4 regions of the Arthrobacter sp. NPDC056691 genome follow, and region 1 is predicted to be linked to each of the others. Evidence: riboswitches for the same ligand, from Rfam matches in the RefSeq annotation. Region 1 holds a riboswitch; each other region holds the start of a gene.

What was found. Region 1 has a riboswitch for S-adenosylmethionine ahead of ACFRAU_RS21125 (bifunctional o-acetylhomoserine/o-acetylserine sulfhydrylase). Riboswitches for the same ligand answer to the same signal wherever they lie in the genome.
Region 2: another riboswitch for S-adenosylmethionine. It lies ahead of ACFRAU_RS17620 (DUF1737 domain-containing protein); the one in region 1 lies ahead of ACFRAU_RS21125 (bifunctional o-acetylhomoserine/o-acetylserine sulfhydrylase).
Region 3: another riboswitch for S-adenosylmethionine. It lies ahead of ACFRAU_RS02430 (LLM class flavin-dependent oxidoreductase); the one in region 1 lies ahead of ACFRAU_RS21125 (bifunctional o-acetylhomoserine/o-acetylserine sulfhydrylase).
Region 4: another riboswitch for S-adenosylmethionine. It lies ahead of ACFRAU_RS13285 (aminotransferase class V-fold PLP-dependent enzyme); the one in region 1 lies ahead of ACFRAU_RS21125 (bifunctional o-acetylhomoserine/o-acetylserine sulfhydrylase).

What each region holds. Positions count from the first base shown of each region.
Region 1 is NZ_JBHTXX010000033.1:52,205-59,410, forward strand. Features, by position in the region: gene ACFRAU_RS21095 (NAD(P)/FAD-dependent oxidoreductase) at 1-340, shown strand, start outside; gene hutI (imidazolonepropionase) at 352-1,563, shown strand; gene ACFRAU_RS21105 (DeoR/GlpR family DNA-binding transcription regulator) at 1,687-2,475, shown strand; gene ACFRAU_RS21110 (histidine phosphatase family protein) at 2,500-3,180, opposite strand; gene ACFRAU_RS21115 (CPBP family intramembrane glutamic endopeptidase) at 3,294-4,073, shown strand; gene ACFRAU_RS21120 (VOC family protein) at 4,209-4,847, opposite strand; SAM riboswitch class IV at 4,976-5,092, shown strand; gene ACFRAU_RS21125 (bifunctional o-acetylhomoserine/o-acetylserine sulfhydrylase) at 5,134-6,450, shown strand; SAM riboswitch class IV at 6,556-6,671, shown strand; gene ACFRAU_RS21130 (homoserine O-acetyltransferase) at 6,684-7,206, shown strand, end outside.
Region 2 is NZ_JBHTXX010000024.1:29,032-36,237, forward strand. Features, by position in the region: gene ACFRAU_RS17615 (NtaA/DmoA family FMN-dependent monooxygenase) at 1-1,093, opposite strand, end outside; SAM riboswitch class IV at 1,291-1,406, shown strand; gene ACFRAU_RS17620 (DUF1737 domain-containing protein) at 1,420-1,728, shown strand; gene ACFRAU_RS17625 (rhodanese-like domain-containing protein) at 1,725-2,135, shown strand; gene ACFRAU_RS17630 (O-succinylhomoserine sulfhydrylase) at 2,137-3,345, shown strand; gene ACFRAU_RS17635 (YegP family protein) at 3,733-4,113, shown strand; gene ACFRAU_RS17640 (aminotransferase class V-fold PLP-dependent enzyme) at 4,168-5,331, shown strand; gene egtD (L-histidine N(alpha)-methyltransferase) at 5,370-6,356, opposite strand; gene egtC (ergothioneine biosynthesis protein EgtC) at 6,353-7,117, opposite strand; gene egtB (ergothioneine biosynthesis protein EgtB) at 7,121-7,206, opposite strand, start outside.
Region 3 is NZ_JBHTXX010000002.1:103,821-111,026, reverse strand. Features, by position in the region: gene ACFRAU_RS02450 (PLP-dependent cysteine synthase family protein) at 22-1,464, opposite strand; gene ACFRAU_RS02445 (MFS transporter) at 1,677-3,239, shown strand; gene ACFRAU_RS02440 (rhodanese-like domain-containing protein) at 3,236-3,640, opposite strand; gene ACFRAU_RS02435 (LLM class flavin-dependent oxidoreductase) at 3,680-4,840, opposite strand; SAM riboswitch class IV at 5,054-5,162, shown strand; gene ACFRAU_RS02430 (LLM class flavin-dependent oxidoreductase) at 5,199-6,305, shown strand; gene ACFRAU_RS02425 (NtaA/DmoA family FMN-dependent monooxygenase) at 6,319-7,206, shown strand, end outside.
Region 4 is NZ_JBHTXX010000014.1:108,725-115,930, forward strand. Features, by position in the region: gene ACFRAU_RS13265 (fluoride efflux transporter FluC) at 1-59, opposite strand, end outside; gene ACFRAU_RS13270 (fluoride efflux transporter FluC) at 56-529, opposite strand; gene ACFRAU_RS13275 (metal-dependent transcriptional regulator) at 536-1,249, opposite strand; gene ACFRAU_RS13280 (class I SAM-dependent methyltransferase) at 1,260-2,054, opposite strand; gene ACFRAU_RS13285 (aminotransferase class V-fold PLP-dependent enzyme) at 2,152-3,558, opposite strand; SAM riboswitch class IV at 3,593-3,706, opposite strand; gene hisN (histidinol-phosphatase) at 3,884-4,696, opposite strand; gene ACFRAU_RS13295 (ribosome small subunit-dependent GTPase A) at 4,763-5,878, opposite strand; gene aroA (3-phosphoshikimate 1-carboxyvinyltransferase) at 5,862-7,206, opposite strand, start outside.

The DNA.
Region 1 (7,206 bases):
CCGCCCCGGGGACGTCGAGCGGCTCATCTCGCGGCTCAATACGCTGACGACGCTGGGGATCGGTTCCGTGCGGACGGCCTGGACCGGCCTGCGTACCGAGGCCGCCGACGGCGTCCCGGTAGTAGGGTTTGACGCCGAAGCCCGCGGGTTCTACTGGCTTGCCGGCCAGGGCGGCTATGGCTTCCAGACGTCGTCCGGCATCGCGGAACTGGCCGCGGCCCAGATCCTGGCAGGTCCAGGTGCCAGTGCCGGGCGGGAAACCAGCACCGGGCGGGATGCCGGTCCGGAATCCCGGACAGCGGATGCGCTGGCTGCGACGCGCTGGTCCATCCGGCGCTGAAGAATGGATCCATGAGCACCCTGATCACCAACATTGCCGAACTGATGACCCAGGACGCGGAGCACCGTGTCCTCAAGGACGCGGCTGTGGTGGTCGAGGGGGAGCGGATCTCGTGGATCGGCCAGGCGTCCGCCGCCCCGGCGGCCGACGACTCAGTGGATGCGGGCGGCCGCGCCGTGCTGCCCGGCTGGGTGGACTCCCACACACACCTCATTTTCGCCGGCGACCGGACGGCGGAGTTCGAGGCGCGGATGGCGGGGGAGGAGTACAGTGCAGGCGGCATTGCTGTCACTACCGGGGCCACCCGGAACACCAGCGACTACGACCTCACGCGGCTGGCCCAGGGCCGCGTTGCCGAAGCCGTATCGCAGGGCACGACGTACCTGGAGACGAAGACCGGCTACGGCCTGGACGTTGAGCAGGAGGCGAGGAGCGCACGGATCGCCTCAACAGTGGCGGACGAGGTCACGTACCTGGGCGCGCACCTGGTGCCGGCCGGCGTCGATCCCGATGAGTACACCAAACTTGCCTGCGGTCCGATGCTGGACGCGGTCCGCCCCTATGTCCGGTGGGCCGACGTATTTTGCGAAAAGGGAGCCTTTTCGGAGGAGCAGTCCCGCGCGGTGCTGCAGGCCTGCCACGACGCCGGACTGGGGCTGCGGGTGCACGGCAACCAGTTGGGGCACGGCGCCGGCGTCCGCCTCGCGGTGGAGTTCGGCGCGGCGAGCGTCGACCACGTCAACTATCTTTCGGAGCAGGACATCGCCGGCCTCGCCGCCGGCTGGTCCGGCTGGGATGCCGCATCAGGAACGGGCCGGCGGGGAACAGTGGCCACCTGCCTGCCGGCCTGCGACCTCTCCACCCGCCAGCCGCTGGCCCCCGGCCGGCAGCTCCTGGACGCCGGCGTGCCCGTGGCGCTCGCGTCCAATTGCAACCCCGGCACGTCCTACACGAGTTCCATGGCGTTCTGCGTCACCACAGCCGTGCTCCAGATGGGCCTGAGTGTCCATGAGGCCGTCCGGGCGGCAACGTACGGCGGTGCTTTGGCGCTGCAGCGCGAGTCCGGAAACGACGCCGACGGCGAGCGGGCGGTGGGCTCCATCGCCGTCGGGCACCGGGCAGACCTGCACGTCCTCAATGCCCCCTCCGCCACCCACCTGGCCTACCGGCCGGGCATGCCGCTCACCCACGCGGTTTGGCGTGCAGGGGTGCGCGCACGGTAGTGTCGGGCGGGGCCATAACCCGTGTAGTCCGCGGTGGACAGTGACGCAAAATGATCATTAGGGGTCTGATACAATCAAAAAGCGTCATTTTTCGTGACGTTTTTGGATCTTGAAAGGCCCTGCATGACCCGCACCGACCGACTGACGGCCATCCTTGATCTGCTTGCCGAGGCCGGCCAGGTGGAAGTCGAGGAGATCGTCACCCGGCTCGGCGTATCACCGGCAACCGCCCGGCGTGACCTGGACAGCCTGGCCAAGCGCCGGCTGCTGACGCGCACCCGCGGGGGCGCCACCACCGGCGCCCTGGCCTACGATCTTCCCGGCAGGTACAACCGGGACGACCACGCCGTGGCCAAGCAGGAGATCGCCCTCGCCGCCTCGGCGCTCATCGCCCCGGGCATGGTGATCGGGCTGTGCGGCGGCACCACCAGCACGGCCCTGGCGCAGATCCTGGCCACCCGCGAGGACCTCAACTCGCCGTCGAACCAGCCCACCCTCACGGTGGTCACCAACGCCATCAACATTGCCTCGCAGCTTGCCGTCCGGCCCAACATCAAGGTGATGGTGACCGGTGGCATCCTCAACACCCGGTCCTATGAGCTCGTGGGCCCGTACACGGACATCATCATGCAGAAGGTGGTGCTGGACATCGCCTTTATCGGGGTTAACGGCGTCGACGCCGAGGTGGGGCCCACCAACACCGGCGAGGCCGAGGCAACGGTCAACGCCCTGCTGGCCAGCCGCGCCAGCGTCTCCTACGTGATCGCGGATTCCTCCAAGGTGGGCCGCCGGGCGTTCGCCACCATGGACGGCTACAACTTCACCCGGCTCATCACCGACTCCGGTATTTCCGCGGCGGACAAGGCCGCGTTCGAGGCGCGCGGCACCGAAGTGATCGTGGCCGGCGCCTAACACCAGGCGCACAGGCGGCGGTGCCTAGAAGATCACGGGCGGGGCGTCCAGCACGGTTTCGTCCACCCGGCGGTCCACCCACTGGGTGAAGGGGGTGTCGAGTTCGTACTTGCCTGCGCCGTTTTGCACCAGCATCCGGATCTCGGCGTTTTCCGGGTTGTTGAGCGACTCGAAGTACTCCACCGACCAGTGGAACCAGCGCATGCAGAACAGGCGCATGGTCAGGCCGTGCGTCACCAGCAGTGCGTTGGGGGAGTAGTCCGGCTTGGACCAGTGCCGGTACAGCGTTTCCATGAAGGAGGAGATCCGGTCGTAGACGTCGGAGCCGGACTCGCCTTCACGGAAACGGTAGAAGAAGTGGCCGTAGGCGTTGCGGAGTTCTTTCTGATCCTCGATGTCGCCGGAAATCTGGAAGTTGGCCCAGTCTTGCTCGCGCAGCCGCGGCTCCTCGATCACCCGCTCCGTCAGGGAGCCAAGATTCAGCGCCTCGAGGGTCTGGTAGGCGCGCAGGTACGGTGACACGTAGACGCTCACCTGCCGGCCGTCCAGCTCGCGGCGGATGCGTTCCCCGGCGGCCTTCGCCTGCTCCAGCCCCAGCTCCGTCAGCGGAATCCGGTAGTCGGGCACCCTGTTGTAGATGGAGGTGTCCGCGTTGGCCGCCGACTGGCCGTGCCGGATCATGATGATTTTCCCGGGAGCGCTCATAGTTCCCCAGCATAGGGTGAGCCCGCAGCCGGACAGGAACCGACTGGCCAGACGGTTGCAGGAACCGGGAAGCCTGACAGGAAAGTACCAGCAGGTGCAGGCAAGATAGGAACATGTTGGTTCCCTCCCGCCGTCGGCTGCGGTTTGAAGTATGGATTGTCCTTGGCTTGTCGCTGGGGCAGTCCGCCGTCTACTCGGTGGTGCAGCTGCTGGACAAAATGACCCGGGCACCGCTGGCGCAGGGGACGTCCACGCTGAACAGGTCGCAAAGCACCCGCGAGTATTTCGACCTGACCTACCAGCTGCTGGACATCGTCTTCGCCCTGGTGCCGGTCCTGCTGGTGATCTTCTTCCTGACCGACCAGCGCCAGGCGAAGTCCGGGTCCGGCCATGACTCCGGCTCCGCGTTCCGGAAGCTGGGGTTCAACTTCGCCCGGCCAGGCAAGGACCTGCTGCAGGGTCTCGGGCTGGCCGCCCTGATCGGCATTCCGTCGCTGGGCCTCTACGCTGCCGGGCGGGCCCTGGGCATTACCACCGCCATCATCCCCAGCGGACTGGACGCTTACTGGTGGACGGTGCCCGTGCTGGTTTTGTCTGCGGTGCGCCATGCGATCGTGGAGGAGGTCATTGTGGTGGGCTACCTGCTGGACCGGTTCGGCAAGTTCGGCTGGTCCATGCCCCTGGCGATCTTTGTGTCCTCAATGCTCCGCGGCAGCTACCACCTGTACCAGGGGTTCGGGCCCTTCATTGGAAACGCAGTCATGGGCGTGGTCTTCGCCTGGGTCTACACCAGGACCCGGCGGGTGATGCCGCTGGTGATCGCGCACGCGCTGCTGGACATCGTCGCGTTCGTGGGGTTCAGCCTGTTCGGCAAAGCCGTCGGCCTGGGCTAGTCCGGGCCCGCGGTGGGCGGCCCGGATGGGCCGGCCGGGTTAGTGCCTGGGCCGTTAAAAATGATTCGGCCGCCATCGGCGGGTGACGTCGTTGGCACCCGCTGATGGCGGCCGAAGTGGAGGGCAGAAAGCGCGTCAGATGGTGACGGCGCCCGCTGCGGTTTCGAACGTGACGGAGAGGATGCCCGGCGTACCGTGCGGGGCCACCCAGTTCACGGCGACGTCCTCAAGCGGCCGTTCGACGGGCTCGCCGAGCCACTCGGTCACGCGCTCGGCAGAGCCCGCGATCGTGAGGCTGGACATCTTCACGTTGCTGTCATAGGCGTTGGACGGGTGCAGCCCCGGATCACCCTCCCACTTCAGCATGTACGGCACCTGCGGATCCGCGATCAGGCCCAGGATGCCGATCTGCTTCCAGACCAGCTCCCGGCCGTCGGGGAACTTGCGGTTGCCGTTGACGGCGGAGCGGCCAAGGCGCTCCTCGAAGGGGGCGAGGTCGTCAACTTCGACGCACCACCCCATCCAGCCGCCGCCCGCCGCGGACCGGGCGCGGACGGCCTGGCCGAACGGTGCCTTGTCCGACGCCGGGTGGTCCAGGACCTCAACAACTTCCAGGTACTTGTGGCCGGCCAGCGGAATAATCATGTTCCGGGTTCCAAACCGGGGGTGCACCCCGCCCTTTACGGCTTCGACGCCGAGGGCAGAGGAGATACGTTCGGTGGTGGCCGCGAGGCCATCGTGTTCACAGGCGTAAGAGACGTGATCCATGCGCATGCCCTCATCTTGGCACTTTGTGACGGGCCTCTCAGCTTAGGGTCGCCTAACCTTGCGAAAAGTCCATACTTTGACGAAGTTCGTCACAAAGCTGTGCGCGTAACAGGGCCATTCCTACACTGATCGCAGGTCATGAGTGCCAGCGATGAAAGCCCCGGCTCGCTGGCCGGCAACCCTCCACCGCGGCGGGGTGCCCCGGGTGAAGACCTGGCTACGCGGCGCCCGCCGCGCGGCAAGCGCGGGCCTGTGCCGGGACCAGCACATGCCCCTAAGCAGAGGAGCCTGCATGTCCAACGCATGGTCATTCGAAACCCGCCAGATCCACGCCGGCCAGGTGCCTGACAACGCCACCGGCGCGCGGTCGCTGCCGATCTACCAGACGACGTCGTTCGTCTTCCCCAGCGCTGAAAGCGCGGCCGACCGCTTCGCGCTGGCCGAGATCGCGCCCATCTACACGCGGATCGGCAACCCGACCCAGGACGCCGTCGAACAGCGGGTCGCCAGCCTGGAAGGCGGGCTTGCCGCGCTGCTCCTGAGCTCCGGCCAGGCCGCCGAGACGTACGCCATCCTCAACGTCGCCGAGGCCGGCGACCACGTGGTGGCCAGCCCCAGCCTCTACGGCGGCACCTACAACCTGCTGGCACACACCCTGAAGAAGTTCGGCGTGTCCGTCACCTTCGTGGCCGACCCGGACAACCTGGAGCAGTGGCGCGACGCCGTGCAGCCGAACACCAAGCTGTTCTTTGCGGAGGTGGTGTCCAACCCCCGGCAGGACGTCCTGGACATCGAAGGTGTTTCCCGGACCGCGCACGAGGCCGGCGTGCCGCTGATCGTTGACAACACCCTGTCCACGCCCTACCTCATCAGGCCGCTCGAGTGGGGCGCGGACATCGTGGTGCACTCGGCCACCAAATACCTGGGTGGACACGGGGCCGCCATTGCCGGTGTCATCGTGGATTCAGGCAACTTCGACTTCAGCAGGGACCCGGAACGCTTCCCGGGCTTTAACACGCCGGACCCCACCTACAACGGCCTGGTCTACGCCCGCGACCTCGGCGCAGGCGGTGCCCTGGGAGCCAACCTGTCCTACATTCTCAAGGCGCGGGTCCAGTTGCTCCGCGACCTGGGCTCCGCGGTGTCCCCGTTCAATGCATTCCTCATCGCACAGGGCCTGGAAACATTGAGCCTGCGCGTGGAGCGCCACGTGGCCAACGCGGTGGCCGTCGCCAGTTGGCTGGAAGCCCGGGGCGATGTGGAGTCGGTGGCCTACGCCGGCCTGCCGTCCAGTCCCTGGTACGAGCGTGGCCTGAAGTACGGGCCCAAGGGCACCGGCGCGGTGGTGTCCTTCACCGTGGCGGGCGGAGCCGAGGCGGGCAAGCGCTTCGTGGACGCCCTGGAACTGCACTCCCACGTGGCGAACATCGGTGACGTCCGCTCCCTCGTCATCCACCCGGCGTCGACCACGCACAGCCAGCTGACTCCGGAACAGCAGGGCGTGGCCGGGGTAGCCCCTGGCCTGGTCCGGCTGTCCGTGGGCCTGGAGCACATCGACGACATCCTGGCCGACCTCGAGGCCGGATTCCGCGCGGCGAAGGGCGCCTGATTCCAGGTGCCGCAGGTGGAACTCCCGGCCCCTGAGCGGGCGGGGAGTCACACAGCCGTCACATTCTTCGCGCAGATGTCCGCCTGTTTCGTAAACTGGGCAACAGGTCATGAGTGCCAGCGACAGCCCCGGCTTGCTGGCCGGCAACCCTCCTTCCGCGGTGGGGTGCCCCGGGTGAAGACCTGGCCTGCCGGACAGCTGCCGGCGGGCAAGCGCGTAGAAGAGGTTTACCCATGACGATTTCCGTCAGCAGCACCGACGTTCCCGCCGGCAAGACGCAAAGCCGCACTGTTCCCAGCCGAGCAGTTCCCGGCGACACGGTTCTTCCCGATGGCACAGTTCTTCCCGACGGCACGGTCCAGTACCTGAATATTGGCAGCCTGGAGCTCGAGGCCGGCGGATTCCTGCCGGACGTCACCTTGGCCTATGAAACCTGGGGAACGCTCAACGCGGAAGGCTCCAACGCCATCCTCGTCCAGCATGCCCTCACCGGCAGCACGCACGTGACGCGTGGCGCCGGTGACGAGGAGGGCTGGTGGGAACAGCTCGCCGGGCCAGGTGCGCCGGCGGACACTGACAGGTTCTTTGTCATTTCCATCAACATCCTGGGCGGCTGTTACGGGTCCACCGGACCGTCGTCGACCGCGCCGGACGGCAAGCCCTGGGGTTCGCGCTTTCCGCTGGTGACGCTCAGGGACTCCACCGTTGCCGAGGCGAGGCTCGCCGACCGGCTCGGCATCGGCAGTTGGCACGCCG
Region 2 (7,206 bases), on a different contig from region 1:
TGATGCTGTCACCGGCGCCGCCGCTGCGGGCCCGCAGGATCTGCCGCAGGGTGGAACCCGGCGGCGCGGCCTTGGAGAAGTGCTCCAGGGTGCCCTGGTTGCTGTTGGTGCTGAGTTCGGGGAGGGGCGCGTCGAGGTCGAACTGCCTGAAGTCGATGACGGACAGGTAGGAGATCGAGTTGAGCTGGCTGTCGATGTCCCGCTGGGTGAGCTCCCGCCGGGCAGCCCTCAACTCCTCGGCCTCGGCCCTGGAACTGGTCACGGTGGGCTTGAGGACAAACAGCACCTTGACGTCGTCGGGGTTCCGGCCGGCCCCGGCGGCTTCGGCGCGGATGGAGTCCCGGTACGCTTTCATGCCGTCCACGCCGCGGGCCAGGGCAATGGCAACATCCGCGTTCGCCCCGGCGAAGGCCTTGCCCCGGGGCGATGCCCCGGCCTGCACCAGCACCGGCTCCTCCGGCAGCGGTGCCGTGTTCAGCGGTCCCCGGACCTTGAAGAACTCGCCGTCGTGGTGGATCGGCCGGACTTTCGTGTGGTCCGCGAAGATGCCTGCCCGGGTGTCCTCCAGGATGGCGTCCGGTTCCCAGCTGCGCCAGAGCTTGCGGACGACGTCCACGAACTCCTCGGCCTTCTCGTAACGGAGGTCGTGCTCGATCTGCTGGTCCAGTCCGTAGTTCTGCGCGGCGAGGTCGCTGCCGGAGGTCACCACGTTCCAGCCCAGCTGCCCGTTGGAGAAGTGCTGCAGGGTTGCCAGCAGCCGGGCCGCGGTGAAGGGCGGATAGAAGGAGGCGCTGATGGTGGGCACGATGCCCAGGTGCTCCGTGGCGGAGAGCAGGTACGGCACCAGCGCCAGCGGATCGTGCTTCGGCGCAAAGGACGCCTGCGCCAGCGAGACCTCCGCGCTGCCCCCGTAAGTGTCGGGGACGGTGAGCGAGTCCTCGATGATGAACAGGTCCAGCCCCGCCCGCTCGAACTCCCGGACCGCATGCTGATAGGGGGCCGGCTTCTTCCAGTCATAGCCGATTCCGTAGCCGGGCGTGCCCCAGCCCTGAACCCCGAAGCCATGGCCCACAAACCATCCAAAGTGCAGCATGGGAGTCACTGTATTCGCGGTCGAATCATTCACTGTGGCCTGGTTTCATCCGGCGTTACGGCGGTTCATCTTCCGTCATTATCCTCCCGGCCACCGGCTTTGTAACCGCAACGCGGCGTCACACCGGGCCCGATGCGTTACGGAACATGACGGCGGCGGCGGTGCGCGCCGCCGTCGTCAGTGTTACGTTTTTGGGGAGTAATGAGTACCGGCATGAAGCCCTGACTGGCCGGTCGGCAACCCTCCATTCCACGGCGGGGTGCCTCAGGTGAATACTCGGCATATCGACCACTTCGAGCTGCAAGCGTGAGAAAAGGAGATCCGTCGTGTCAGACGCCCCCGCCGTTGCAACGCTGCCGTCCCAGCAGGATAAACCTGAGGAAAAGCTGTCCTACCGCCTGATCACGGGGCCGGACAACCGCGAGTTCTGTGAGCGCATCACGGCGGCCCTGGCCGAGGGATACGTGCTGCACGGCAGCCCCGCAGCCACCTTCAACGGCACCAGCGTCATCGTGGCCCAGGCCGTCATCCTGCCCGCCGCCATCGCCACCGCAGATGCGGCCGTCGCCACCGCAGTGGACCGGCTGGACTTCGACGAGGACCTCACCGCCCAGGCTTTCGAGGGGCACGCATGAGCTACGCCGGAGACCTCACCCCCCAGGACGCCTGGGCAAAGCTCGAGGAAGGCGCCGTCCTGGTGGATGTGCGCACCGAGGGCGAATGGGCGCACATCGGCATTCCGGACACCAAGGCCACGGAGAACGATCCGCTCTTCATCCAGTGGACCTTTCCCGGCGGCATTCCCAACCCCGACTTCGTCGAGCAGCTGAAGCAGCAGGCGCCCGAGGACACCCGGGTGGAGCTGCTGTTCCTGTGCCGCTCCGGCCAGCGCTCCATCGCTGCCGCCACCGCCGCCACGCAGGCCGGCTTCACGGCCTACAACGTTCTCGAAGGCTTCGAGGGTGAGCCTGACCGCTACGGTGAGCGCACCGTGAACGGCTGGAAGAACCGTGGCCTGCCGACAAACCTGGGAAAGAACTAAGTTGACCTTTAATCACGACGCCGCCGGCTGGAGCCCCGATACCCAGGCCGTCCGCGGCGGGCTTGACCGCACCAATTTCCAAGAGACCACCGAACCGGTCTTCCTCAACTCGGGGTTCGTCTACGAGTCGGCAGCAGCCGCCGAGCGCGCCTTCACCGGCGAGGACGAGCGCTTCGTCTACTCGCGCTACGGCAACCCGTCCGTGGCCACCTTCCAGGAGCGCCTCCGCCTGCTCGAAGGCACCGAGGCGTGCTTTGCGACGGCGTCCGGCATGTCCGCCGTGTTCACCGCCCTGGGCGCCCTGCTCGGCGCCGGGGACCGCGTGGTGGCCAGCCGTTCCCTGTTCGGCTCCTGCTTCGTCATCCTCAACGAAATCCTGCCGCGCTGGGGCGTGGAGACGGTGTTCGTGGACGGGCCGGACCTCGAGCAGTGGCGGGCCGCCCTCTCGGTGCCCACCACGGCCGTATTCTTCGAATCCCCGTCCAACCCCATGCAGGAAATCGTGGACATCGCCGCTGTCAGCGAACTCGCCCACGCCGCCGGCGCCAAGGTGGTGGCGGACAACGTCTTCGCCACCCCGCTGCTGCAGCGCTGCGGAGACCTCGGCGCAGACGTGATCGTCTACTCCGGCACCAAGCACATCGACGGCCAGGGCCGCGTGATGGGCGGCGCCATCCTGGGCACCAAGGAATTCATCGACGGACCGGTCAAGCAGCTCATGCGCCACACCGGACCGGCGCTCTCCGCGTTCAATGCCTGGGTTCTCACCAAAGGCCTGGAGACAATGGCGCTCCGGGTGAACCACTCCTCCGCCACGGCGCTGCGCCTGGCCGAATGGCTGGAAACGCAGCCGGCCGTCAACTGGGTCAAGTACCCGCTACTCAAGTCGCACCCGCAGTTCGAACTGGCGGCCAGGCAGATGAAGGCCGGCGGAACGGTCCTCACGCTGGAACTTGCGACGACGGCAGGCCAGTCGGGCAAGGAAGCCGCCTTTGCGCTGCTGGACGCCTTGAGGATCATCGACATCTCCAACAACCTGGGCGACGCCAAGTCGCTGATCACCCACCCCGCCACCACCACGCACCGGGCCATGGGGCCGGAAGGGCGCGCCGCGATCGGGCTCAGCGACGGAGTGGTGCGGCTGTCCGTGGGCCTGGAGGACGCGGATGACCTCATCGCCGACCTTGAACAGGCGATCAAGCAGATCTGACGCTGCCGGATCCCTCCCTTTGGGATCCGGCCCTTCGGGGCCTTCTCTTCGAGCCTTTCCTTCGGGCCTTCCCTTCGGGATCTGACTGCTTTCTTACCTTCAATGGCGGGCTGTGAACGTGCGTTGCGCTGCACGTACCTTCGTTTCGGCCGTCCTTGAGAACGGGGGGTGCGGCACGGTTTAGTGGGGTGTACAGACAGGGTTTACCCAGGGTTTACACGGATGGTCTTGTTAGGCTCCATGTGCACTGGGCAGACTCTAATAACACCGATGAACCGATCAAACCCCTGTCGGTTCAGCACCCCACCCAAGGACAGACGCAGCGATGCGTTCGGGGCCACGGCCGCGAAGACGCTGCGTGCAGCCTCCCTGACCGGAAGGACCGCCATGGCCGGAGTATTTGAAGTTTTTGTTGATGCAGAATCCCAGTTCCGGTTCCGGCTGAAGGCCCCCGATGGAACGGTGCTGGCAATCTCCGCTCCCTTTGAGGACAAGCGCGCGGCTGCGGCCGGGATCGCCGACGTACGCGAATGCGCCGGGACGGGCCTCATCACGGACCTTTCCGCGGCGACGCCGCAGGTTCAGGGATCCGTACCGGCGGCTGCTGCTGCCCAGGTACCCGCCCAGGCTCTTCCGGCGCGGGCCGACCACGGCAGGCAGGGATTCGGAAAGAAGCGCACGCCGTCGGAAGCTGCCGGCGCCCGCGGCGCGGGGCACTGGAGGCCGACGGCCCCGGCCGCCCCTGCACGCTGGACCGGCGCGGCCTGACGCAAAGGGTGCAGATCTGGGCGCAGCCCTGCCGTGTGAGGCAGGATGTGGGCTATGCCAATCGATGTCGACGAGGTGCGCAGGCAGACCCGCGGGCTCCGCAACGTAGTCCATTTCAATAACGCCGGAAGTTCCCTCATGCCCGGCCCTGTTGTGGACACCGTCGTCGGCCATCTGCGCCGCGAAGAGGACATCGGCGGTTATGAAGCGGCAGAGGAAGCCGACGACAGGCTTGAAAACGTCTATTCCTCGGTGGCTCGGCTGCTCGGAGCCCGGCCGGAGGAGGTAGCCCTTGCCGAGAACGGCAGCCGGGCGTGGGCGGCGGCGGTCTACAGCTTTCCCTTCACTCCCCGCGGGCGGCTGCTGATCGGCAGCACCGAATATGCCGGCAATGTCCTCGCACTGCGGCAGCTTGCGGAGCGCAACGACCTTGAGATTGTTGTTCTGCGAGATGATGTGCACGGACAGGTCGACGTGGAACACCTGCAGCTGGAACTGGAGCGCGGAAACGTCGCCATGGTGGCCCTGACCCATGTCCCCATGGCGAATGGCCTGGTCAACCCGGCGGCCGAGGTCGGCAAGCGTTGCCGTGCCGCCGGGGTGATGTTTGTGCTCGACGCGTGCCAGTCAGTGGGCCAGGTGCCTCTGGACGTGCAGGCTTTGGGCTGCGACGTTCTGGCGGGCACCGGACGGAAGTTTCTGCGCGGCCCGCGGGGTACGGCGTTCCTGTACGTGCGTGCAGCACTCCTCGACCGGCTGGAACCATCCATGCTGGACGGGCACTCCGCCCGTCCAGCCGGGTCCTCCGGCTTTGAAGTCCGCAGCGATGCCCGGCGCTTCGAGAGCTGGGAGAGCAATGCCGCCGGAAGGCTGGGGCTGGGACGTGCCGTCGATTACGCCCTGGACTTGGGCCTGGACGCCGTGCAGGAGCGTGTGGCCGGGCTGGCTGACCGGCTGCGGACTGAACTGGCGTCAGTACGGGGCGTTACCGTCCACGACCGCGGGATCACCCGTTGCGGCATCGTCACCTTCACGGTGGCCGGCAGCGATGCTGGCGGCATCAGGCGCCTGCTGGCAGACCACCGGATCAACGTCTCGGTGGCGCCCCGCTCCTTCCCCGCGGGGACACCGCCGGAGGCCGAAATGGTGGTGCGGGCCTCCGTCCACTACTACAACACGGAAGCCGAAGTGCAGCGCCTGGTAGGCCTCCTTCAATAGAAGCCCGCCGGTATCGGCGGGTCCCTCCGGCGGTCAGCTCAGGTGGCTTCTGCCAGCGTCATGGCAAAGCGCCCCTGCCGGTCAGTCCACTGCCCTGCGACGGAGAACCCGGCTGATTCCAGCTCGTTGACCACTCCTTCAAGCCGGAATTTGGCGGAAATCTCGGTGCGCAGTTCCTCCCCCTCGTGGAAACGGACTTCCATGCCCACCCCCGGCAGCCGGACCAGCATGGGCTTGCTGGCGCGCAGCCGCATTTCGATCCACTCCTCCTGGGGCATCCACACGGCCACATGTTCGAAGGCCATCACATCAAAATCACCGCCCAGCTGGGTGTTGAGAACCCGGAGGACGTTCCTGTTGAAGTCAGCGGTGACCCCCTCGGCGTCGGCATATGCCGGAACCAGGACGTCGGGCGACTTCACCAGGTCAGTGCCGAGCAGCAGCGAGCCGCCATCTCCGTGAAGCAGTTCCCGCACTCCGGAGAGGAAGCGGGCCCTGGCGGCCGGCTCAAAATTACCGATGGTGCCGCCCAGGAATGCCACCATGCGGCGTCCCTCCCGGGGAAGCACATGTAACTGGGTTTCGAAATCCGCTGCTACGGCGTCGAGCGCAAGGCCGGGGAATGCGGGCGCCAATTCGTTTCGCGCGTCCAGCAGTGCGCTGTCGCTGACATCCACGGCAACGTAGCGCCGAAGATGTCCCGCCTGGCCCAGGGCCGCAAGCAGCAGCGGGGTCTTCCTGGAGGATCCGGACCCGAGCTCGATGAGAGTCTCTGCCGGGCTCGCGGCAGCCATCTCGCCGGCAAAGAGCTCAAGCACTTCACGTTCGGCGCGGGTTGGGTAGTACTCCGGCAGACCCGTGATGCGCTCAAAGAGCTCGCTGCCCAGCTTGTCGTAGAACCACTTGGGCGGCAGCGTCTTCGGCGACGTGCCGAGCCCTGCCAGCACGTCGCTGTGCAGGCTTCGCTCCAAGTGGTCCGGGGGCAGATGGTGAATGATGTCGGAGCGGCCGGAAGAGAGGCTCATGGTGCTACCTGTTCCTTCGTGAGGTTGTGAATTGGGCGTACGTCGACGTGGCTGGCCGTCGCGGTCAGAACGCAGTTGTCCGGCACCTCGTGCCAGCCGGGGCCGTCGTCGAACGGCTCACTCGCCACCACCACGTTCCCGGAACCCATCCGCCAAAAGAGGGTGTCACCGGCGGCCGTGGCCGCTATGCCCGTCCCGTCGGTCAGCAGAAAGTTCAGGCGGCCACCGGCAACGGCGGAGACATCCTTGACCACTCGCGCCAGGGCCTCCGCGGCAGAATCCCCGGCGTCCAGCCGTTCCTGGACGAGAGCCCACAGCAGCGCGGAATCGGCCTGGGCCTCAAGCGCCAGCAGGCGCGACGCCGGAAGCGAGGCAGCCAGTGCCGCCACAGCATCCGGCCAGCCCTCGACCCGTCCGTTGTGGCTGAAAAGCCAGGGCCCCCGGGCATAGGGCGCAGCGGCCGACTCCTCGGGCGACATTCCCGGGGTGGCCGACCGGACGGCCGCCAGCACGGCTGCACTGGAAGTAACCCTGGCAACGTCCGCGAAGGACCTGTCAGCCCAGATCGGTATGGAACGGCGGTAGCGTGCCGGCACGGGATCACCGGGCGCGTACCAGCCGACACCGAAACCATCCGCGTTTACGGTCCCGTACCGCTGGCGCCGGGGAGCCCAGGACTGTGTCAGGAGACCGTTACCGGGAGTGAGCAGCAGTTCCGCCAGCGGAACCGGAACCCCGAGATAGGCAAGATGGCGGCACATCCGCTAACGCCCGCCGGTCCCGGCTGCGTCACGCGCCGTGCGGAATCCGGAAAATATCTGGCGCCGGATCGGATAATCCCAATTTCGGA
Region 3 (7,206 bases), on a different contig from region 1:
GCTTTCAAACTGCCGGTCACGCTAGCTAGCCTTCACCGCTCCGGCGATCCGGCCGTCAACCAGCACCGCCAGCAGACCACCATCCAGCAGACCACCATCCAGCAGGCCACCAGCCAGCAGGCCACCATCCCGTAGGCCACCATCCAGCCGGACGCCGCCGGGCAGTACATCTGCCAGCAGCTCGCCGGTTCCAAGGGTGGTGAACGCAACCCCGTGCCGTGCCGCGGGTTCCCGTGCCTGCGACGGTCCTGCCGCCAAGGCGGCCTGCAGCGAACCCAGCGTCACCGCCGCCGCGACCTCCCTCGGGTGGACGCTCCCGTACGAGGTCCCGCGGTCCAGGGCCACGAAGGCAGGTTCGCCGTCCTCCAGGCCGCGCCGCTGCAGCTCGGTGTGCGCCTCGGCCACGGTGCACGAGACGGGCAGAATGTGCACGCCCGCGGCAGGAAAGGGCAGCAGGCTCCCTGCGGTGCCCTCCTCGGCCGAGGGCTTGAGGAAGCCCGCGGATGTCAGCCAGCCGTCGTCGAAATACGTGGAGAGGTAGTTGCGCCCGGAATCGGGAATGATCACCACGATCGTGTGGGTCTCGTCCAGTTCTTCAGCCAGCCGCAGGGCTGCGGCCAGCGCAGTGCCGGCCGTGCCGCCGATGAGCAGGCCCTCTTCGCGGGCGGCCTTCCGGGCGGTCAGGATGGACTCCCTGTCGCTGACCCGCACGTAGCGGTCCACCAGGGAGGTATCGAACGCCTGGGGCCAGACGTCCTCGACTGAATCGGGATGGACGGCGTGACCGGCCCCTTCGACGTACTTGGCGGCCCCGTCGCCGCCGCCGTACGCGGAGTGGTCGGGGTCGGCGGCCACCACCTGGACCGATCCGCCGCTTGCCTGTTTGAGGAACCGGCCCGTCCCGGTGATGGTCCCGCCGGTGCCCACGCTGGCCACCAAATGGGTGACCGCGCCATTGGTGTCGCGCCAGATCTCCGGGCCCGTCGATTCCACGTGGGCGCCGGGGTTGGCCGGGTTGTCGTACTGCTGCGCCAGCCACGCGCCCGGGGTGGCCTCGGCGAACCGGGCCGCGCGGTTGGCCAGGTGGTCCGGGTGGCTGCGCGGAACGAAGTCCGCCACGAGATGCACCTCTGCGCCGTAGGCTCGCAGGAGCCGGATCTTCTCGGCAGCGGTGGCCGCAGGGGCGAACACCACCGCGCGGTAGCCGAGGTGGGCTGCCACGAGGCTCAGGCCGATCCCGGTATTGCCGCTGGTGCCTTCAACCACGGTGCCGCCCGGCGCGAGCAGGCCGTCCCGCTCCGCCGCACGGATCATGGACAGCGCGGCGCGGTCCTTGACACTGCCGCCGATGTTCTGGAACTCCAGCTTGGCGTAGATGCGCGGGCGCAGCCCGTCACTCAGCCGGGTGAGCCTGACCAGCGGGGTGTTGCCGATGGCGTCCAGCACCGACTCGTAGATTGTCATGGCTGGAACGGTAGGCCGCCGGGCATCCGGCCGCAAAAGGCCTTAAGCCGTGTTGCCAAGCGTGTCTCTCCATGAGCTTTGATGTCGGTTTTCCGGATGTTTGGGTCAAATTACGACGGCGGCCGGGCGGGTTCCGTCACCGGCGTTCACGGGGGTTCACCCTCCGACCCGCGATGCAGGGGCGGCCGCCGGCCAGCCGTAGAGTCCGGCCCATGGGGCGGCGCGGAGCAACAGACACGGATACATCAGCACGCGCCGGCCTGTGGTTGTGCCTCGGCGCCGGCTTCATCACCCTCCTTGACCAGTCGGTCTTTGTCCTCGCCGTTCCGGCGATGACCGCCGGGCTGGATGCGGACGCTGCGCAGGTGCAGTGGATCCTGGCCAGCTACTCGCTGGCGTTCGGAGTGGCGCTGGTTCCGGCGGGACGGCTCGGCGACGTCCTGGGCAGGAGGGCGCTCTTCATCGCGGGCATAACGGTGTTTGGCGCCTTCAGCCTGGTGGGCGGACTGGCCTCCGACCCGGCTCTGGTGATCGCTGCCCGGCTGCTCCAGGGGCTCGGCGCCGGCACCCTGAATCCGCAGGTCCTGGGTCTCCTCCAGGACCTGTTTTCCGGAACCCGACGGGCCAAGGCACTGGGCTACTACGCCGCCGCCGGGGGCTTCGCCGCCGTGTGCGGCCCCCTTGCCGGCGGCCTGGTCCTGTCCGCGGCCGGGGACTCTGCCGGGTGGCGGGTGCTCTTCCTCATCAACGTCCCGCTGGTGGTGCTCCTGGTGCCGCTGGCGTTCCGGTTTCTGCCGGCACGCCCCGGCCGGGACCGCCACCCCGGCTCCGCGTCCATCGACGGGGTAGGCGCCCTGCTGCTGGGTGCCGTGGTGGTGGCCTTCCTCGTCCCCACGGTCTACGGCACGCCGGAGTCGTCCCCGGCCTGGCTGGCCGCAGGAGCAACGGTGCTCCTGGGTTTTGCGGGCTGGGAGCTGCTGTATCACCGGCGCGGGCGGACGCCATTGCTCAGCGCAGGGCTGGTCCGTTCCGGGGGCTACGTGCTGGGCACGGTGGTGGCGCTGTGCCAGTTCGGCGTGGGCGCTGCGATGTCCGCGGTCATGGCTTTCTACTTTCTGTCCGGAAGCGGCCTCGCCCCGCTCGCCGCGGCAGGCATCCTGGCACCCCAGGCCGCCGGCATGCTGCTGGCCTCCGGGTCCAGCTGGCGGTTCGTCGCCAGGTTCGGCCGGGCCGGCATCGTCTTCGCACTGGCCGCCAGCCTCGCCACCCTCGTCGCCAAGGATGCTGCGGTGCAGCACCTGGACCACTCGGCCGCGGCGCTGGCTGTTGCCGGGGTGGGCCTGGTCCAGGGAGCGGCGACGGGCCTCGTGGTGGCGCCCAACCAGGCCCTGACGCTGGGGCATGCGCCGGCCGGGACCGCCGGGGTGGCCGCCGGCTTCTACCAGCTGAGCCAACGGTTCTCGGCGGCGCTGTGTTCGGCCGCCGTGGCCGGTCTGTTCCTGCACGCAGGATCCGGTTTAGGCAGTGCTGCCGGGTCCGTGGCCGCGGGCAACGGCTACCGCGGCGCCTTCCATGACGGCATCATCCTGTGTTCGGCCCTGACCGCCGTTGCCATCGCCGCCGGCAGCCTCGACTGGATCCGGACCGCGGTGGTGCGCCGCCGGAACGGCAACGCCGCCCGCCCCGCTGTAGCGGAACGGACGGCGTCGGCGGAACGGACGGCGGCAGCGGAAGGGACGGCGCCGGCCGACCAAGCCTTGGCGGACTCTCGCTAGACGGCCGCCGGCTGGGCCGGCTCGTCGATTTCCACCGTCGGCCCGGTGGCGGGGACCCCGGCGTCGCGCAGTGCCGGGAACCCGCCGTCGACATGCACGGCACGGGAGTAGCCGAGCAGCTTGAGTTTCTCGGCCACGGGACGCGAGCCGTTGACCGAACCGCAGAAGACGACGATCTGCTGGTCCGTTCCGGTCACGCCGGTGAGGCGGGCGGGGGACTCCGGCCCAAAGTCCTGTGCCACGTTCTCGCGGTCCACCACGACAGCCGCCGGAACGCTGCCTGTGCTGGCCCTGCCCTTGTCGCTGCGGACGTCGATCAGGAGGGCCCCCGCGCCGATAAGCCGTGCGGCCTCATCGGCGCTGACCAGCTGCGGATCAAGAGTGGTGTTTTCGGTGCTCATTGGTGCTCCTTCGAATGTTGGTTAATGATGGGAAGGGTGTCAGGAGAGTCCCCAGGCCTGCGCGAGCAGCTCCTGGGACCGGACCCGGTCAGCCTGGTGGTGGGTGATGGTGGTAACCAGGAGCTCGTTGGCTCCGGTGGCGCGCTGCAGGGTGCGCAGCCCCTCCGCCACCTGCACGGGGTCGCCCACGAAGCGGGTGTCCAGCCTGTCCTGGATGAGGTCCGCTTCGGCCGGCTCCAGCTCCGGCCGGCGTTCGGCATCCCCGGGCGCCGGGTACGGAATGGCGCCGCGGCCGGTCCTGATGCTGTGGACCCAGTCCGCGTACCCGGCTGCGATGGTCCTGGCCCGGGACTCGGTCTCAGCCACCACGACATCGGCGGACACCGCTACGTACGGCTCAGCCAAGGTGGCGGACGGTTTGAAATGCGACCGGTATTCGCCGACGGACTCCAGGACCGCGGCCGGGGCCACATGATAGTTCGCCCCGAAGGGCAGGCCGAGCTTTCCGGCGAGCCGGGCACTGGGTCCGGCGCTGGACCCGTGGATCCAGAACCCGGGAGCGTTGCCCTGCGCCGGGTGGACGGTGACTTCCGTGCCCTGCGCTGCGCGGTATTCGCCGGCGAAGAACGCGATGATGTCCTGGACGTCGTTTTCGAAGTTGTCCGCATCACCGGCCACCCGCCCCAGCAGATCGGCCTGGACCTGGAAGCGCTCGGGGAACTTCCTGCCGAACAGCGGCCGCGGGGCCGGGATCACCAGGCCGTCCACCACGCGGTTCCCCGAAGGGCCGGAGGAGGCCGGCGAAGGGGCCAGCGGAGCGGGAGCCCCGGCCTCTTCGGCCGGCACCTTGGGCACCCCGGACCTGCCAAAGCCGAGGTCCACGCGCCCCGGGTACAGGGCGGACAGTGTCCCGATGTTTTCGGCGATCTGCACCGGCCGGTAGTTACCCAGGATTGTGGCCGCCGTTCCCACCCGGATGCTGCTCGTCGCCGCGGCAATGAGGGCGGACAGGACGTGCGGGGCGGAGCCGGCAACGCCCGGACTCAAGTGGTGTTCGGCCAGCCAATAGCGGCTGTACCCCAGCGCCTCTGCCGAGACGGCCAGCGCAATGCTGTTCCGCAGGGCGTCTGCGGCAGTCTGGCCGGCGGAGACGGGGCTGAGATCAAGGACCGAGAGGGGAACCGCGGAAGGCTTGGGCATGGCAGAACACTACGGAGCGTCCGGCGCTGGCCAAACTCCTCCGTCACCGTCCTCAATGTCCGGAAACCGGGGGTAACCGGAGCCCAAAATCCGTCACAAATGAAGGCTGCGCATGACGGAATGCACCGCTGCTTGACGCGGTATTTCCCGAATTGACACCACGAGACCGGCGGTTTGGAAAAGTCCGGCCAGCCCTCCTAGATTCAACGTCTAGGTCCAGAGTCAGCACGCCAAGGACCGGCTCGTGCTGCGGCAACCCTCAGGCATTTGATGGCGGGGTGCTCCGGAAACAGACCTGGCCGCATTGCGGCAAGTGAATGTCGAGACGGCCGTCCGCGGCCCCTAAAAAGAGGGAACCATGCCTTCATTACCCACACCCAAAAACCGTTCCGCCGTGCTCGGCATCGAGCTCGACGGGGACGGCGCGCACCCGGCAGCCTGGCGGTTCGCCGCGCACGAGCCCAACGCCCTGCTGACCGGCAGCCGCATCCGGGAAACCGTGCAGGCAGCGGACGTCGCCGGCTTCCACCTCGCCACCTTCCACGACTCGCGGACCATGGACACCGAAGCCGCCGGGATCGCGGGACGGATCGACGCGGTGCAGCGTGCGGCCTTTGCCTCGCCCGTGACGCGGTCGATCGGCCTGGTGCCCGAGGCGGGCGTGGTCTACACGGAGCCCTTCCACGTGGCCACCCAGCTGGCGAGCCTGGACTATTCCTCCCGCGGCCGGGCAGGGTGGCTGGTCAGCGCAGAGAACACGCCGCAGGAAGCACGTTCGGTAGGCCGCGACGTCCTTCCCGCCGGGGAAGCCGGCGCGGAGGCGGCGGACGTCGTCGAAAGCGCCCGGCGGCTGTGGGATTCGTGGGAAGACGACGCCGTGATCCGGGACGAGGCCACCGGCCGGTTCCTCGACGCGGGCAAGCTGCACTATGCGGATTTCGAGGGAAGCCAGTTTTCCGTGAAGGGCCCGTCCATCATTCCGCGCCCCTTCCAGGGGCAGCTGCCGGTCTTTGCCCCGGCGGCCCTCCTGCCCACCGTCGAAGCCGACGTGGCGCTGGTTACCGCGGCCACGCCGGAGGAGCTGGCGCCGGCAGCCGAGGCTGCAAGGAACGCCGGCGCCCCGCGCACACTCCTGGAACTGGACGTGGTCCTCGACGCCCGTGGCCAGCGGGCAGCCGACCGGCTGGCCGAACTGGAAGCGCACGAGCCATGGCAGGGCGGCGCCCGCTACGTGGGAGACGCGGCCGGGCTGGTGGAGCTCCTCGCCGAGCTGTTCCAGCAGGGCGACGGGGTCCGGATCAGCCCCGCGGTGCTGGACACCGACCTTCCGGAGCTGGCCGCCCTGGTGCTCCCGGAACTTCGGCGCAGCGGCCTGCTGTCCAGCCCCCTCCCGGGCAGCACTCTGCGTGAATCCTTCGGCCTGCCCCGTCCCGCCAACCGCTACGCCGCCGCCGCGGCCCTCTAGAGAGGCCAGACCCATGAGCACCCCGTCGCGCACTGCCGGCAACGGCCAGATCCAGTTCGGCGTCTTCTTCCAGGGCGTCAACCACACCACAGTCTGGCGTGATCCAGAGAGCGGATCCCAGACCGACTTCGAATCTTTCCGCCGGGTGGCACAGACCGCAGAACGCGGCCTCTTCACGGCCTTCTTCCTGGGCGAAGGGCTGCGGCTCCGCGAACACCTGGGCCGGATCCACGAGCTCGACGTCGCGGGCCGGCCGGACGCGCAGACGGCCCTCGCGGCCCTGGCTGCAGTGACCACCAACATCGGACTCGTGGCCACGCAGAACACCACCTACAACGATCCCGCCGACCTGGCCCACCGGCTGTCCAGCCTGGACCTTCTCTCGGGCGGCCGGGCGGCGTGGAACATCGTGACCACGGACAACGCCTGGACCGGTGCCAACTTCCGGCGCGGCGGGTTCCTGGCTCACGAGGACCGCTACATCCGGGCCGAAGCATTCGTCCAGACCGCCAAAGCGATCTGGGATTCCTGGGCTGACGGCGCAATCGCCGGGTCCCGGGGCTCCCGCAGATGGCTGGCCGAGGACGGCATCACCTCCGTCCGCCGCAAGGACGCGAGTTTCGACGTCGAAATCACCGGCCGCCTCCCGCGCTCCGGCCAGCACCACCCGGTCCTGTTCCAGGCCGGCGACTCCCCGGACGGGCGCGACTTCGCGGTCCGCAACGCCGACGTCATCTTCTCCCGGCACGCCGGGCTGGAGGAGGCCAAGAAGTTCCGGGAGGACATTGTGGCCCGGACGCTAAAGGCAGGCCGGCCGGCGGATGACGTCAAGATCTTCCCGGGACAGGAGTTCATCCTGGCACCCACCGCCAAGGAAGCGGAGGAAAAGCACCAGTGGGTC
Region 4 (7,206 bases), on a different contig from region 1:
ACGGCGAACCTGAGGAGGGCCCCGGCGACGCCGAAAAGCCCCACGAGGAGCGCCGTCACGGTCCAACCCCGTCAGTGCCGCGGAGAGCACGAGGGGCGCCCAGCACCTTGCCGGTCCGCCAGCCGGCGGCGGCCGCCGCCAGCCCCAGCAGGACGGACAGTCCCAGATAGAGAAGCCCCAGACCGGGGAGCCCGGCACGGGTCAGTTGGTCTGTGGAAAATACGACGGCGGAGAAGGTAGTGAACGAGCCCAGCACGCCTGGCCCGATGGCTGCGCGGAGCCAGAACGCGGTGTGCGGCCGCGCGATCCAGATGGTGGTGAGGGCCGCCAGCACGAAACTGCCCACGACGTTGATGCCCAGCGTGGCCCACGGCAGGTCGCCTGGCTGGTCCGGGAACAGCAGTCCCAGCGCGTACCGGAGTTCCGTGCCCAGCAGCCCGCCGGCGGCCACGGCCGTCCAGACCCGCCAGCCGTAGCCGGCCCCCGTCTTGTGGGCGGTGCCGGTGCTGCCGGCCAGGGGAGCAGGCACCTGTGCCTACAGGCCGGCCATGCGGCAGCCGGGATGCGCGGAGTCACTGTGGATCCACAGTGCGGAGGCCACTTCGTCGGCCAGGTCAACGTCACGGCTGGTCCCGGGGGAGCCGATGCGGACCACGAGTGCGCCGCCGAAGGGCTTGCGGCCGCGCACCTCGACGTCGGCGTCGAGGCTGATCTTTTCCGCGGCAAGGTAACGCAGCAGCTCCGGGTTCTCGTCGCTGATCCGGGTAATCCTGCCCGTGTGGCCGTCGTCGAGCTCGATCATCCGGTGGGCAGACGGCATCCGGACGGTGCCGTCTGCGGCGGGAATCGGATCGCCGTGCGGATCCCGTGACGGGTTGCCCAGGCGGGCTGCCAGCCTCTCAATGAAGGTGTCCGAGACTGCGTGTTCCAGCTGTTCGGCCTCGTCGTGGACTTCGTCCCAGCTGTAACCGAGGTCCTTGACCAGGTACGTCTCGATGAGCCGGTGCCGCCGGACCATGGAGAGGGCAAGCCGGACACCCTCGGGCGTGAGCGTAATGGCGCTGTAGGGCTTGTGGAGGACCAGGCCCTGGTCCTTGAGCTTGCGCACCATCTCGGAAACCGAGGAATTGGCCACGCCGAGGCGCTGTGCAAGCTGGGTGGAGGTGATGGGCTTGTCCTGCCATTCCGTGAAGGAATAGATGACCTTAACGTAGTCCTCGATCGAGGAGGAGGGCGTACTGGTCTTCACAGCGTCAAGCCTACCCGCTGCCACCACGGCGTTCGGCCCTGACAGCCCGCCAGGTCTGGGTGAGGTAGGGAAGCTGCAGCAGTGCGCCCTCGGCATGCCCCAGGTGCTCGTGCAGGTACCAGGTCAGGTTGCCGGTGACCTTGGCGCGGGTGGCGTCGTTGGCCGCCAGGTAATAGCTGCGGGACTTGGCCAGTTCGAGGATGTCGTCCGGGGTGACGGGATCCTCCCACCGGGTCAGGTGGCTATCCAGGGACGTAAATTCCGGGCCGACTTTGGGGCGGAAGTCGGGTTTGTGGACGTCCCCCGCGTGCATGATGCGGGACAGCCGGTGCACCCACGGCACTGAGGTGTCCAGCTGGTTCCAGATCAGGCCCAGTACCCCGTGGGGTTTGAGGATCCGGGAAATCTCGGTGCTGGCCCGCGCGGGGTCGCACCAGTGCCACGCCTGGGCAACGCTGACGACGTCGAATGCCGCGTCGGGCAGTCCGGTCTCCTCCGCGGTCCCTTCCAGAACCCGGACCGGGCGGTAGTCACCGCCCGAAAAGACACGGCTGAGCTGCTCCAGCATGTCCGCGGAAGGGTCCACGGCGGTGACGCTCAGCCCGCGTTCCACCAGCAAGGCCGTGAATTTACCGGTTCCGGCGCCGATGTCGGCAGCTGTGCGGGCCCCGGCCGGAATAAGCCAGTCCGCGGAATCGGCAGGGTAGCCGGGACGGACGCGGTGGTAATGCTCGCCGCCGTCCTGGAAGCTCTGCCCGAGCTCCTGACGCCGTCCGTGATGAAGTTTGGGACCGCCCCGTGCCACGCACAGTCTCCTTAGTCCGACGTCGAAAATTACCTTTCGAATTTACCGTACAGGGTGCGCTGGCGTGGACCTCCGCCGTGGCAGGCCGGGGCGGAGGTTAGTCCTGCACGCAGGGGGCGGCGCCGGCGGTGCCGGGGGTGTTGGGTGCCCACGCGGGGTAGGTGCGGGTGTCGTTCGCCGGAACCCAGCGACCGGCGTCCACCACGTAGTCCCAGCCGAGGCCGGAGCGGCGGAGCTCCTCGATGCCGGCGAGCAGCCGCTGGGCGTCCTCGAGCCGTGACCCAACGCCGAAGCTGGCGCGCAGGGAGCCGGACGGCAGGCCTAGGCGCTTGAGCAGGGGGTGCGCGCAGAAGCGGCCGTCGCGGAGTCCCACGCCGTGTTCGGCCGACAGGTAAGCGGCCACCAGGCCGGCGTCGTAACCCTCCAAGGAGAAGTTGACCACGCCAATGGCGTCGTCCGGGTCGCTGTCCTCGAAGATCTGGTGGACGGTGACGCCGTCGATCTTGCGTAGCCCCTCGACGAGGAAGGACCGGATGGCGGCCTCATGGGCATGCCAGCTCTGCGGATCCAGGGCGGCGATGACCTGGGTTGCCCGGGCCAGGGTGGCGGCTCCGAGCACGTTGGGTGAGCCGCCCTCGTGGCGGGCGGGGCCGGTGGCCCAGCTGACGCCGTCGAGCCTGGCCTCGCTCACAGCGCCGCCGCCGGCGAGGTGGGGGTTGCCGGCGTCGAGCCAGTCGGGACGGCCGATCAGCACGCCGGCCCCGAAGGGGGCGTAGAGCTTGTGGCCGGAGAAGGCGAGGTAGTCGACGTCGTCCGCGGCGATGTTCACGCGCCGGTGCGGCGCGAGCTGCGCGGCGTCAACCACGATCCGGGCACCGTATTCGTGGGCCAGCGCAGCGAGGCGCCGGATCGGAAGGATCTCGCCGGTGACGTTGGAGGCGCCGGTCACGGCAAGGAGGCTGACGTCACCGTGCTCCAGTTCGGTGCGCAGGCTGCTGATGGTCGCTTCCAGCGTTTCCGAGGCCACGACGCTGCGGTGCGGCACACCCTGCCACGGCAGCAGGTTGGCGTGGTGCTCGATGTCCAGGTACAGCACTTCACCGGTGTGGTGGTGCCCCTCCACCGGCAGGCAACCGGCCAGGAGGTTGAGGGAGTCGGTGGTGTTCCGGGTGAAGATGACGGCGTCATCGGCGCGGCCGCCCACGAACTCCCGCACGATGTCCCGCGCGTTCTCGTACACGGACGTGCTGATCTGCGAGGCATAACCCGCGCCGCGGTGCACGCTTGCGTAGTACGGCAGGATCTCGTTGAGGTATGCAGAAACGACGGACAGGGCAGGCGCGGAGGCGCCGTAGTCCAGGTTGGCATAGCGGACGTGGCCGCCCTGGATCAGCGGAGCCTGGATTTCCGCGCCGGTGACGGCGGCCAGGGGACGGCCTGCGGCGGCAAATCGGCCGTCCAGCACGCCAGCGTCGGTGGTGGGGGAAATGATTGCAGTCGTCATGGGACCTCACTGAGAAAGGACCCCGTGTGACGGGGATCCGCGCTTGCCGGGTCCGTTCCGGATCGGCCTGGTCGTCACCCGGGGCACCCCACCGCGAATGGAGGGTTGCCGGCCAGCTAACCGGGGTTTAGCGCTGGCACTCGTGACCTGTTACGAGACTAGGACATCCGGAGGGGCGATGAAAAAGCCGGTTCGGAATGTTAAGCGGATTATTACGCAGCATGGATATGCGGCTCACGGCCGAATAAACGACGGCGGTCGTCACCAAAAGGGGACGACCGCCGTCGTAATATTCAGCGCTAAGGCGCCGGGGGAGGGGGGAAAGCTAGAGCAAATCGTCCAGCTGCGGGTTCAGCCGCTTCAGGACCTCCGAGTGCAGGATCGAGTTGGTCGCCAGGGCGTTGCCGCCGAACGGGCCGTCCGTGCCTTCGAGGGAGGTGAAACGGCCGCCTGCCTCCGTCACGATCGGCACCAGCGCCGCCATGTCGTACAGGTTCAGCTCCGGTTCGCAGGCGATGTCCACCGCTCCTTCGGCCACCATGCAGTAGGACCAGAAATCGCCGTAGGCGCGGGTGCGCCACACATCCTCGGTGAGCCGGAGGAATTCATCGAGGTTGCCGCGGTCCTTCCAGCCGCCGAGGCTTGAGTAGGACAGCGAGGCGTCGGCGAGGCTGGACACGTTGGATACCTTGAGCCTGGTCGCGGCGGCGAGGGAACGGCCCGAGTACGCCCCTGCGCCCTTGGCCGCCCACCAGCGCTTGCCGAGCGCAGGGGCGCTGACCACGCCCACGACGGGTTCGCCCTCATCGACCAGGGCGATCAGCGTGGCCCACACCGGCACCCCGCGGACAAAGTTCTTGGTTCCGTCGATGGGATCGATGATCCAGCGGCGGGAACCGTGGCCGGAACTTCCGAACTCTTCACCGAGCACGGCGTCACGGGGACGGGAGCGGGACAGCTGGCCGCGGATGGACTCCTCGGCGGCCTTGTCCGCATCGGTGACCGGCGTCAGATCAGGCTTCGTCTCGATTTTAAGGTCCAGCGCCTTGAACCGGCTCATGGTCTGGTCGTCCACGGAATCGGCCAGCACATGGGCCAGACGCAGGTCATCGTTGTACGTTGAAGCGGGTTGGGTCATGGTTCCAAACTACCCTCAAAGGCCCGGCGGGGCGGGGAGGCAGTGGCCGGGCTGCGCCGGGGGAGGCTATCCGACGCTGCCGAGTTCCTTGGTTTCCTGGCCCTCCGCGCGCGGGTCGGTGCCCAGGAGGCGGCGCAGGGACGCGAGCCTGGCCGCTCCCGTGGGGCCGGCGTGGCCGGCCGCGACCCATGCATCCACGCCGCAGTTGACGGCGCTGGCGTCGTGCTTGCAGCCGCGTTCGCAGGCCTCGGTGCCCGGCTCAAGGTCGGGGAAGGAGTGCAGGATGCGGTCCGGGTCGACGTGGGCCAGCCCGAAGGAGCGGATGCCCGGCGTGTCGATGATCCAGCTCCCGGCCGGGGCGTCAGCGAGCTTGAGGGCAAGGGCCGACGACGACGTGTGCCTTCCGCGGCCCGTTACGGCATTGACGCCGCCGGTGGCACGTTCGGCGCCGGTCAGCGCGTTGACCATGGTGGATTTTCCGACGCCGGAGTGGCCCAGCATCACTGTCACCTTGCCGTCCAGATGGGCGCGGAGTTCGGACACCGCGGCAACGTCGAGCCGGGCGGAGAGACCGTCGTCGGACCGGGCGTCGATGCCGGATGCGTCAGAGTCAGCAGTGCGGCTGATAATGACCGGAAAGTCGAGATGGCGGTAGTTGCCCAGCAGCTCGGTGGGGTCTTTGACGTCCGCCTTGGTGACCAGCAGCAGCGGCTCGATTCCGGCGTCATAGGCGGCCACCAGCGCCCGGTCGATGAACCCGGTGCGGGGTTCCGGGTTGGCGGCAGCGACAACCACCACCAGCTGGTCAGCGTTGGCCACAACGGCGCGTTCCACCGGATCGGTGTCGTCGGCGCTGCGGCGCAGCAGCGTCTTGCGGTCCAGGATCTTCACGAGCCGGGCGAGGGTGTCCGGTGCGCCTGAGACATCACCCACGAGGGACACGAAGTCACCCGCCACCACGGGGGAGCGGCGCAATTCCCGGGCGCGGGCGGCGATGACGGTCCGCTCATGGCCGGAGTCCTCGCCTACGACTGCCGTGTAACGTCCCCGGTCAACGGTGATGATCCGCCCCGTGACGGCGTCCTCATGGCTGGGGCGGTCCTTCGTCCGGGGCCTCGAACCCTTCTTGTTCGGCCGGATCCGGACATCGGATTCGTCCCAGGAATCAGTGCTGCGTGCCACCGGTGGTCCCCGCGGTGTCGGTCGCTGCCCTGTTTGAAACAGCATTGCTCCGCTGGCCGAGCATGCCCGCCCACAGCTGCGGGAAGTCCGGCATGGTCTTGGATGTCGTGGCGATGTCCTGCACTTCCACACCTCTGACCGCCAGGCCGAGGATGGCCCCGGCGGTGGCCATCCGGTGGTCCGCGTAGCTGTGCACCACGCCGGCGTGCAGTTCCGCTGGCCGGATGATCAATCCGTCCGCGGTTTCCTCTGCATCGCCGCCGAGGCGGTTGATCTCCGTGACGAGCGCGGCGAGCCGGTCCGTCTCATGTCCCCGAAGGTGGGCAATGCCGCTCAGGCGCGAGGGGCCGGAGGCCAGCGCGCACAGCGCGGCGACGGTGGGCGCCAGTTCGCTGGTTTCGGCGAAGTCCGCGCCCTTGATTTCGCTGCCTCCGGTCACCGTCAGGGTGCCGTCCTGCAGGGTGACGGCAGCACCCATGTCGCTGAGGATGCTGCGCCACATGTCACCCACCTGCGTGGTGTGCTCCGGCCAGTCCGGAATCCGCACCGTGCCGCCGGTGGCCAGTGCGGCAGCCAGGAACGGTCCTGCATTGGACAGGTCCTGTTCGATCCGCTGGTCGAACGCACGGATCGGGCCGGGGCTGACAATCCAGTGGTTGGGCGTGGAGTCATCCACCACCACGCCTGCGCCGCGGAGCACGGCGATGGTCATGTTGATGTGGTCCAGGCTCGGCACCGAGCTGCCGGAGTGTTCAAGGTGAAGGCCGTCCGTGAACCGTGCCCCCACCAGCAGCAGGGCGGAGACGAACTGGGACGAGGCGCTGGCGTCAATGACCAGGTGGCCGCCGCGGACCTGTCCCGTGCCTTCAACCCGGAACGGCAGCGACGTTGGCGTTGCACCGTCTTCCCCGCCGACGGGCACGCCGAGGCCTGCAAGGGCCTCGATAATGGTCCCCATCGGGCGCTCCCGTGCGTGGGGGTCGCCGTCGAAAACGGTGGCGCCGCTGCGGAGTGCCGCCATCGGCGGAACAAACCGCATGACGGTTCCGGCAAGGCCGCAGTCGATGGCGACGTCGGCACCGCTGGAGTTGGCCGGAATCGGCGTCACCTCCAGGTCCGGGCCGAAGGCGCCGTCGCCCGGCACCTCCCGGATGTCCGCGCCAAGCTGGCGGAGGGCAGCGATCATCAGCGCCGAGTCGCGGGAGTGCAGCGGCGCCCGGAGCCGGGACGGCCCGTCGGCCAGTGCGGCGAGCACCAGGAACCTGTTGGTCAGCGACTTTGAGCCCGGCACGCGGACCGTGGCGTCAACCGGCTGCTCCGCAAACGGC